DNA from 3 places in the Streptomyces sp. NPDC055239 genome. Region 1 is predicted to be linked to each of the others. Evidence: predicted binding sites of a transcription regulator. Region 1 holds the regulator's gene; each other region holds the start of a gene.
What was found. The regulator HrcA, encoded in region 1, represses chaperone genes, less so after heat shock. The targets are predictions, from matches to a motif close to TTNGCACTCNGNNNNNCNGAGTGCNAA.
Positions count from the first base shown of each region.

Region 2: groES (co-chaperone GroES) is a predicted target of HrcA. The motif match lies at 1,602-1,628, and genes of this name have one in related genera.
Region 3: groL (chaperonin GroEL) is a predicted target of HrcA. The motif match lies at 1,815-1,841, and genes of this name have one in related genera.

Region 1 is NZ_JBSGRD010000002.1:556,384-559,641, forward strand. It holds gene ACWFRJ_RS08630 (DUF3097 domain-containing protein) at 1-214, opposite strand, end outside; gene ACWFRJ_RS08635 (MBL fold metallo-hydrolase) at 249-992, opposite strand; gene hrcA (heat-inducible transcriptional repressor HrcA) at 1,194-2,210, shown strand; gene dnaJ (molecular chaperone DnaJ) at 2,211-3,258, shown strand, end outside.
Region 2 is NZ_JBSGRD010000009.1:283,323-286,580, forward strand. It holds gene ACWFRJ_RS27755 (THUMP-like domain-containing protein) at 1-244, opposite strand, end outside; gene ACWFRJ_RS27760 (polysaccharide deacetylase family protein) at 336-1,262, shown strand; gene ACWFRJ_RS27765 (hypothetical protein) at 1,285-1,533, opposite strand; gene groES (co-chaperone GroES) at 1,773-2,081, shown strand; gene groL (chaperonin GroEL) at 2,217-3,258, shown strand, end outside.
Region 3 is NZ_JBSGRD010000022.1:51,775-55,032, reverse strand. It holds gene ACWFRJ_RS41980 (ATP-binding protein) at 1-9, shown strand, start outside; gene groL (chaperonin GroEL) at 62-1,687, opposite strand; gene ACWFRJ_RS41970 (cold-shock protein) at 2,022-2,225, opposite strand; gene ACWFRJ_RS41965 (MoaD/ThiS family protein) at 2,649-2,927, opposite strand; gene thrC (threonine synthase) at 3,029-3,258, opposite strand, start outside.

The DNA of each region.
Region 1 (3,258 bases):
CGAAGCCCGCGGGAGTCATCGGGAAGACCCGCTGCTTGCCGAAGCGGTCCTCCAGGGTCACCGTCGGACCCTCCGCCGTCTTCTCGCAGCGGATCACCGCTCCGCAGAAACCGGTGCTCAGCTCCTCCACCACGAGGTCCGCCTCCGCGGCGACCTCCGGCACGGGCTTCGGCTTCTTCCATGGCGGGGTGAGGTCTGCGGAGTACTGGCGCATTCGCATGACGATAAGAGAAAGGGCGTACGACCGGCTACGACACGCCGAAGCGGGCCGCCAGTGTGGCGCGTTGCGCGCGGACAAAAGCCGCATCGACCACCGCACCGTGCCCCGGCACGTACAGCGCGTCATCGCCGCCCAGGTCGAGGAGCCGGTCGAGCGCCGCCGGCCACCGCTGCGGTACCGCGTCGTCACCCGCCTGCGGTTCGCCCGACTCCTCGACCAGATCTCCGCAGAAGACGATCTCCGGAGAGCCGTCCGTGCCGGGGACCAGGACCGCCAGGTCGTGGCCCGTGTGACCCGGGCCGACGTTCGCGAGCAGGACCTGTACCCCGCCGCCCAGGTCGAGCGTCCACTCCCCGCACACCGAGTGGTGTGGCCGTACGAGCAGGTCGGCGGCCTCCGCGGCGGCGTCCGGGGTGACGCCGTGCCGGACCGCCGACGCACGCAGTTCGTCACGGCCCCCGGCGAGGACCGTGTCGATGCCGACCGCGCCGTACACCTCCACGCCCGCGAACGCCGCCGCGCCCAGGACGTGGTCGAAGTGCGGGTGCGTCAGGGCGAGATGGGTGACCCGGCGGCCCCCGCCGAGAATGCCGCGCGCCTGCGTGCGCAGCTCCGCTCCCTCGCGCAGGGTCGCCCCCGCCTCGATCATCAGCGCCGATTCGCCGCCGACCACCAGGCCCGCCGTGCAGTCCCAGACCGGGAGGCGCCGCCGCCCCACGTGCGGCGCGAGCCGCTCCCAGCCCGCCTCGTCCCATGCCAGTGCCACGTTCATAAGCCGACGCTAGCCCCGTACGGGCGCCTTGGCAGCCGCTGCCTTGCCGGTTGAACCGACATAGGGGGTCCGGCCCTTGCCGGGGTCGTACCTCGCGGCCGTACACTGGGCGCGGTAATGGCTGGCACTCACCCGAGGGGAGTGCCAGGCGGGTCGCAGGGCAGTAGAGGTTTCAGGGCAAAAAGGTGGAGGTGTGCGCGGATGCTCAATGAACGCAGGCTCGAAGTGCTGCGCGCCATCGTCCACGACTATGTCGGCACCGAGGAGCCCGTCGGCTCCAAGGCGCTCACCGAGCGGCACAGCCTCGGGGTCTCCCCGGCCACCGTCCGCAACGACATGGCGGCACTGGAGGAGGAAGGGTTCATCGCCCAGCCTCATACGAGTGCGGGGCGCATCCCGACCGACAAGGGGTACCGCCTCTTCGTCGACCGGCTCGCGGGCGTCAAGCCGATGGCGGCGCCGGAGCGCAGGGCCATCCAGAACTTCCTCGACGGCGCCGTCGACCTCGACGACGTCGTGGCGCGCACGGTGCGGCTGCTCGCGCAGCTGACCCGGCAGGTCGCGGTCGTGCAGTACCCGTCGCTCACGCGGTCGACGGTGCGGCACGTGGAGCTGCTCTCGCTGGCTCCCGCCCGTCTGATGCTCGTGCTGATCACGGACACGGGCCGGGTCGAGCAGCGCATGATCGACTGTCCCGCCCCGTTCGGTGAGACCTCGCTCGCGGATCTGCGGGCGCGGCTCAACAGCAGGGTCGCGGGCCGTCGCTTCGCGGACGTGCCGCAGCTGGTGCAGGACATGACGGAGTCCTTCGACGCGGAGGACAGGGGCACGGTGGCGACAGTGCTCTCCACGCTCCTCGAAACCCTCGTCGAGGAGACCGAGGAACGGTTGATGATCGGCGGAACGGCCAATCTCACCCGCTTCGGACATGACTTTCCCCTCACCATCAGGCCCGTACTCGAGGCCCTTGAGGAGCAGGTCGTTCTGCTCAAGTTGCTTGGCGAGGCCACAGATTCGGGCATGACCGTACGGATCGGTCATGAGAACGCCCATGAGGGACTCAGCTCTACGTCCGTGGTCTCCGTCGGCTACGGTTCGGGCAGCGAGGCAGTAGCCAAACTCGGCGTGGTCGGCCCGACCCGCATGGACTATCCGGGAACGATGGGAGCAGTACGCGCAGTGGCACGTTACGTCGGACAGATCCTGGCGGAGTCGTAAGTGGCCACGGACTACTACGCCGTACTAGGCGTGCGCCGCGACGCTTCCCAGGACGAAATCAAGAAGGCCTTCCGGAGGCTTGCGCGAGAGCTTCACCCGGATGTGAATCCGGATCCGAAGACTCAGGAGCGCTTCAAGGAGATCAACGCCGCGTACGAGGTGTTGTCGGACCCGCAGAAGAAGCAGGTCTACGACCTCGGCGGCGACCCGCTGTCCCAGGCGGGCGGCGGCGGTGCGGGCGGTTTCGGAGCCGGTGGCTTCGGCAACTTCTCGGACATCATGGACGCGTTCTTCGGGACGGCGTCGCAGCGTGGCCCCCGGTCGCGCACGCGCCGTGGCCAGGACGCCATGATCCGGCTCGAGATCGACCTGGACGAGGCGGCCTTCGGGACCACCAAGGACATACAGGTCGACACGGCGGTCGTCTGTACGACCTGCAGCGGTGAAGGTGCCGCGCCGGGAACGTCCGCTCAGACGTGTGACATGTGCCGCGGTCGCGGCGAGGTGTCGCAGGTCACGCGGTCGTTCCTCGGTCAGGTCATGACGTCGCGGCCGTGCCCGCAGTGTCAGGGCTTCGGCACGGTCGTGCCCACCCCGTGCCCGGAGTGCGCCGGCGACGGCCGCATCCGGTCGCGGCGGACGCTCACCGTGAAGATCCCCGCCGGTGTCGACAACGGCACGCGGATCCAGCTCGCGGGCGAGGGCGAGGTCGGCCCCGGTGGCGGCCCCGCCGGTGACCTGTACGTGGAGATCCACGAGCTGCCGCACGCTGTGTTCCAGCGGCGCGGGGACGACCTGCACTGCACGGTCACCATTCCGATGACGGCCGCGGCTCTGGGCACCAAGGTGCCCCTGGAGACGCTGGACGGCCTGGAAGAGGTCGACATCCGGCCGGGCACGCAGTCCGGCCAGTCGGTGCCGCTGCACGGCAGGGGCATCACGCACCTGCGGGGCGGCGGGCGAGGTGACCTCATCGTGCACGTCGAGGTCCTCACGCCGAGCAAGCTGGACGCGGAGCAGGAGCGGGTCCTTCGGGAGCTCGCCGTGC
Region 2 (3,258 bases), on a different contig from region 1:
TCGGAGTGAAGAACATCCGCCCCGCGTCATCGGCGCCGAACTTCGCCACCGCCCGCCGCCGCAGCCGCGCCTGCGCGAGCACCGCGGTGACAAGCTCCGCCGGATGCTCGCGGCGCAGGCGGGTGGCGACGGCGAGCTCCCGGGCCGGATCGGCCTCCCGCACCTCGTCGAGATCGAGCAGCGACCGGCCTTCGGCGGTGAGCAGCGCGGAGAAGGAGGCCAGGGCGGAGTCGAGGTCGTTCACCCGGCCCATTGTGGGCCAGTCGGTGGATGGTGCGCGCCCGGTGGCGGTGTCGGCCCGGTGGCAGGGGTGTGAGCTGCAAAGATCCGGCGCCATGCAACTAGTACGACAAAACGACAAATTCAGCGCAAGTCTGAAGAATCGGGTGCGGGCCGGGGTGGTCGTGCTCGTCGTCGCCGCGATCGCCTCCGGCTGTGCATCGGGCGCCGATGACGGGGGAGCCAGCCCCGCACCCGGTCAGCAGCGCCTGGACGCGCCGCCCGCCCGCGCGCTCGACTCCTACGCCCAGAAACTGCGCGTCGCCGAGGTCGCGCGCGCCGCCGCCGCGAAACGCTGGGGCCTGGCGAAGACCCCGCTGACCGCGCCCGCCGCTCCCGCCGCGAAGGCGAGGATCACCACGCGCAAGGGGTTCGAGGTCAAGGGGCAGGCGAGTCTGCCGCCCGTCTTCACGACCGTCCCGACCAAGAAGAAAGTCGTCTTCCTGACCATCGACGACGGCGCCGAGAAGGACCCGGCGCTGCTCAAGATGATGGGCGAACTGAAGATCCCGTACACCGCGTTCCTCAGCGACTATCTGGTCAAGGAGGACTACGGCTACTTCAAGAAGATGCAGTCCCGCGGCGTCACGCTGAACAATCACACCCTCAACCACCGCTATCTGCCGGGGCTTTCGTACGAAGGCCAGCGGCACGAGATCTGCGGCATGCAGAACATCATCCACAAGCGCTACGGCAAACGGCCCGAACTCTTCCGGCCGCCGTACGGCAACTACAACGTGGACACCCTGCGTGCCGCCAAGTCCTGCGGGATCAAGGCCGTGCCGCTGTGGGCGTCCGAGGCCTTCGCCGACCACATGGAGTGGCGCGAGTGGGACCGGGACCTGCACCCCGGCGACATCATCCTCACGCACTTCCGGGGGCGTGAGGACTGGAAGGGCACGATGCCGGACATGATCCGCAAGGTCATGAAGACGGTCACCGACAAGGGGTACGCGGTGGCCAGGCTCGAGGACTACCTGTGACCCGGCGGGCGCGGGCGCACCGCTACTTCGCGGCGGCGCTCGCGGCGGGCGTGCTCGCGCCCGCGCTGCTCACCGGGTGCGCGCAGTCGGTGGACCCGATCGAGCGCCTCGGCAGAAAAGCGGCGGAGAAGGTCCCGCCGCGCAAACCGACGTCGTCGCCCGACTGCGCCCCGCCCGCCGGGCCGACACACACAGGGCGGCACGCGGCGGGGGAGACGGGGCCGGAGCCGGAACCTCCGGAGTACGGAAAGCGTTGCGGGGACGGGCTCACAACGCCCTCCATGCCTCCGCGAGGCACCCCTCTCCCACGAGAAGTCCCATAAGACCCGCGTCAGTGAATTGGCACTCCGCTTGACCGAGTGCTAATCGCCGTCCTAGTCTCGGCCTTGGCACTCACCACTGGAGAGTGCCAACCAGCGACGGGCAGGTCCGGCACCCGCGACGACGGATCCACCTGGTCGCCACCCCAGACTGTTAACCCCGTAGATCTCCGAAGGGGGAGACCGGATCGTGACGACCGCAAGCTCCAAGGTTGCCATCAAGCCGCTTGAGGACCGCATTGTGGTCCAGCCGCTCGACGCCGAGCAGACCACGGCCTCCGGCCTGGTCATTCCGGACACCGCGAAGGAGAAGCCCCAGGAGGGTGCTGTCCTCGCCGTGGGCCCGGGCCGCTTCGAGAACGGCGAGCGCCTGCCGCTCGACGTCAAGGTCGGCGACGTCGTGCTGTACAGCAAGTACGGCGGCACCGAGGTGAAGTACAACGGCGACGAGTACCTCGTCCTCTCGGCTCGCGACGTCCTCGCGATCGTCGAGAAGTAATTCACCGCTTCACGGCTTTACCTGCTTCACCAGCAGATTTGCTTTTGAGCTGCGCCCCTGGTCACCCCGCTGATTGCCGGGCGGCGAGGGGCGCAGTTCGTTAACCCGAGTTTTCGAGAGGGCTGAATCGCTCCCATGGCGAAGATCCTGAAGTTCGACGAGGACGCCCGTCGCGCCCTTGAGCGCGGCGTCAACAAGCTTGCCGACACCGTCAAGGTGACGATCGGCCCCCGCGGCCGCAACGTCGTCATCGACAAGAAGTTCGGCGCTCCCACCATCACCAACGACGGCGTCACCATCGCCCGTGAGGTCGAGGTCGAGGACCCGTACGAGAACCTCGGCGCGCAGCTCGTCAAGGAGGTGGCGACCAAGACCAACGACATCGCGGGTGACGGCACCACCACCGCGACCGTGCTCGCCCAGGCCCTGGTCAAGGAAGGCCTGCGCAACGTAGCCGCCGGTGCCTCCCCGGCCGCCCTGAAGAAGGGCATCGACGCCGCCGTCAAGGCCGTCTCCGACGAGCTCCTCGCGACCGCGCGCCCGATCGACGACAAGGCCGACATCGCGGCCGTCGCCGGTCTGTCCGCCCAGGACCCGCAGGTCGGCGAGCTCATCGCCGAGGCGATGGACAAGGTCGGCAAGGACGGTGTCATCACCGTCGAGGAGTCCAACACCTTCGGGCTCGAGCTGGACTTCACCGAGGGCATGGCCTTCGACAAGGGTTACCTGTCGCCGTACTTCGTGACGGACCAGGAGCGCATGGAGGCGGTGCTCGAGGACCCGTACATCCTCATTCACCAGGGCAAGATCTCCTCCATCCAGGACCTGCTCCCGCTGCTCGAGAAGGTCATCCAGACCAACGCCTCGAAGCCGCTCCTGATCATCGCCGAGGACGTCGAGGGCGAGGCCCTGTCGACCCTGGTCGTGAACAAGATCCGTGGCACCTTCAACGCCGTCGCGGTGAAGGCCCCCGGCTTCGGCGACCGCCGCAAGGCCATGCTCGGTGACCTCGCCACCCTCACCGGCGGCACCGTCATCGCCGAAGAGGTCGGCCTCAAGCTCGACCAGGTCGGCCTCGACGTGCTCGGCACCGCCCGCCGCGTCACCATCACCAAGGACGACACGACCGTCGTCGACGGTGGCGGCGACTCGGCCGAGGTCACGGGCCGCGTCAACC
Region 3 (3,258 bases), on a different contig from region 1:
CCTTCCTGAGAAGGGATACCGCCCTCGGTACGTGAAGACTGGCCTACCGAGCCGAAGAGGCTCAGAAGTCCATGTCACCGCCCGGCATGCCGCCGCCGGCCGGGGCAGCGCCCGCCTTCTCCGGCTTGTCGGCGATGACGGCCTCGGTGGTGAGGAACAGCGCGGCGATCGACGCGGCGTTCTGCAGGGCAGAGCGCGTGACCTTCGCCGGGTCGAGGATGCCCTCGGCGATCATGTCGACGTACTCACCGGTCGCGGCGTTCAGGCCGTGGCCGACGGTCAGGTTGCGCACCTTCTCGACGACGACACCACCCTCGAGGCCGGCGTTGACCGCGATCTGCTTCAGCGGGGCCTCGAGGGCCAGCTTCACAGCGGCGGCACCGGTGGCCTCGTCGCCCTCGAGCTCAAGCTTCTCGAAGACAGCGGCGGCCTGGATGAGCGCCACGCCACCACCGGCGACGATGCCCTCTTCGACGGCGGCCTTCGCGTTGCGAACGGCGTCCTCGATGCGGTGCTTGCGCTCCTTGAGCTCCACCTCGGTCGCGGCACCGGCCTTGATGACCGCAACACCGCCAGCGAGCTTCGCCAGGCGCTCCTGCAGCTTCTCGCGGTCGTAGTCGCTGTCCGAGTTCTCGATCTCGGCGCGGATCTGGTTGACGCGACCCTGGACCTGGTCGCTCTCACCGGAGCCGTCGACGATCGTGGTCTCGTCCTTGGTGATGACGACCTTGCGGGCACGGCCGAGCAGGTCGAGACCGGCGTTCTCCAGCTTGAGGCCGACCTCCTCGGAGATGACGGTGCCACCGGTGAGGATGGCGATGTCGCCGAGCATGGCCTTGCGGCGGTCACCGAAGCCGGGCGCCTTGACGGCGACGGACTTGAAGGTGCCACGGATCTTGTTGACGACCAGGGTCGACAGGGCCTCGCCCTCGACGTCCTCGGCGATGATCAGCAGCGGCTTGCCGGACTGCATGACCTTCTCGAGGAGCGGAAGGAGGTCCTTCACGTTCGAGATCTTCGAGTTGACGATCAGGATGTACGGGTCGTCGAGCGACGACTCCATACGCTCCATGTCGGTCGCGAAGTACGCCGAGATGTAGCCCTTGTCGAAGCGCATGCCCTCGGTGAGCTCAAGCTCGAGCCCGAAGGTCTGCGACTCCTCGACGGTGATGACGCCTTCCTTGCCGACCTTGTCCATCGCCTCGGCGATGAGCTCGCCGATCTGGGTGTCGGCGGCGGAGATGGAGGCGGTCGAAGCGATCTGCTCCTTGGTCTCCACGTCCTTGGCCTGCTCGAGCAGGGCGCCCGAGACGGCCTCGACGGCCTTCTCGATGCCACGCTTGAGGGCCATCGGGTTGGCACCGGCGGCTACGTTGCGCAGGCCCTCGCGGACCAGCGCCTGCGCCAGGACGGTCGCGGTCGTCGTGCCGTCACCGGCGACGTCGTCCGTCTTCTTCGCGACCTCCTTGACCAGCTCGGCGCCGATCTTCTCGTACGGGTCCTCGAGCTCGATCTCCTTGGCGATGGAAACACCATCGTTGGTGATCGTGGGGGCACCCCACTTCTTCTCGAGGACGACGTTGCGACCCTTGGGGCCCAGGGTCACCTTGACGGCGTCGGCGAGCTGGTTCATGCCGCGCTCGAGGCCGCGCCGTGCCTCCTCGTCGAACGCGATGATCTTGGCCATGTGAAGTGGTCCTCCCGGACAGGGGTGGCATGCTCCGGATCGCATCGGTGCCCGCGACGGACGGCCTGCAAGCCTTGTGGTTCCTTGCCCCACCCGGCCTGCGAGCCTCACCGACCCGATCCAAGTTCTGTCACTCTCACTCGGAGAGTGCTAACGCCAATGATTAGCACTCGACCCCTACGAGTGCAAGCGTCTCTCACGGATCCCAGACACATGAGGGGGCGCGCGTCCGGGGGCGCAGGCGCTTTTGAGGGCGTACGTACGAGGGGCCCGTACCCCTGTCGGGATACGGGCCCCTCGTCACTCGCTAAGTCGCTGGCCGATCGCGCCGAGATCAGACGGCGAGCTTGACCATGTCCGCCTGCGGACCCTTCTGGCCCTGCGAGATCTCGAACTCCACTCGCTGACCTTCTTCAAGGGTGCGGTAACCGTCCATCTGAATCGCGCTGTAGTGGACGAAAACATCCGCACCACCGTCGACCGCGATGAAGCCGTACCCCTTCTCCGCGTTGAACCACTTGACGGTGCCCTGAGCCATGCCTAACTCCCCTATTACTGGCCCTTGCACGGACCCGCACTTCGCGGGCCCGGGTCAGACCTCACCCCCCAATGGGTTGTGGAGGCGTGCGCCGGAACGCGTCGACCGCCGCTGAATGTATCTGTCCAACTGCCCTCTGCAACAGGTCAATCGGACGAGAATTCTGGGCACGCACGATCGGTAATATGCGGAGAATTTGCCGGAGTTCAGGGCAAGTCGGGCCAGACAAATGCCGCAATAGGCTCAAATAGGCAAGGCGCTTTGGCTACTTCTTGTCGGCCCCGGGCCGACTTCGTATATGCACTCGGCACAAACAGCGAAGCTTGCTTCCCAACTGTACCGCGCTCAACCACATTGAATTGCCCCCTCCGCTTCTCTCGCGGAGGGGGCAATAGAGGTGACGCTGCGTGCTTTCAGGCGGATTCAGCAGCCGCCCGCGACGGCGGGAATGATCGAGACGCCGGCACCGTCCGGCGTCGCGGTCTCGAGGCCCTGCTCGAAGCGGACGTCGTCGTCGTTCACGTAGACGTTCACGAAGCGCCGCAGCTTGCCCTGATCGTCAAGGACACGGGCCGCGATACCGGCGTGCTTGGCCTCGAGATCGGCGATGACCTCGGAAAGATTCGCCCCCTCGGCGGCGACCTCGGACTTGCCGCCGGTGTAGGTGCGAAGAATGGTGGGGATACGGACGTTCACGCTCATGGATTCACCTCGGGGTATGCGGGCCCCTTCAGGGGCGCGGGGAACTGCGCGACCAGCCACGACGGTCCGCAGTCGGAAAGAAGGCTCAAGACCTACGGCGGTTAACCGGCGAGACCCGCGGCGCGGAACGCGTCGAGGCTGGGCTTGATCGTCGCGGTCGCCTGAGAGGTCTCGGCAACCGCGTCCAGGGTCTTGAGCCCGTCACCCGTGTTCAGGACCACCGTGGTCAGGGAGGGGTCGAGGAGACCGGCCTCGATCAGCTTCTTCGTGACGCCGACCGTCACACCGCCCGCGGTCTCCGCGAAGATGCCCTCGGTCCGCGCGAGCAGCT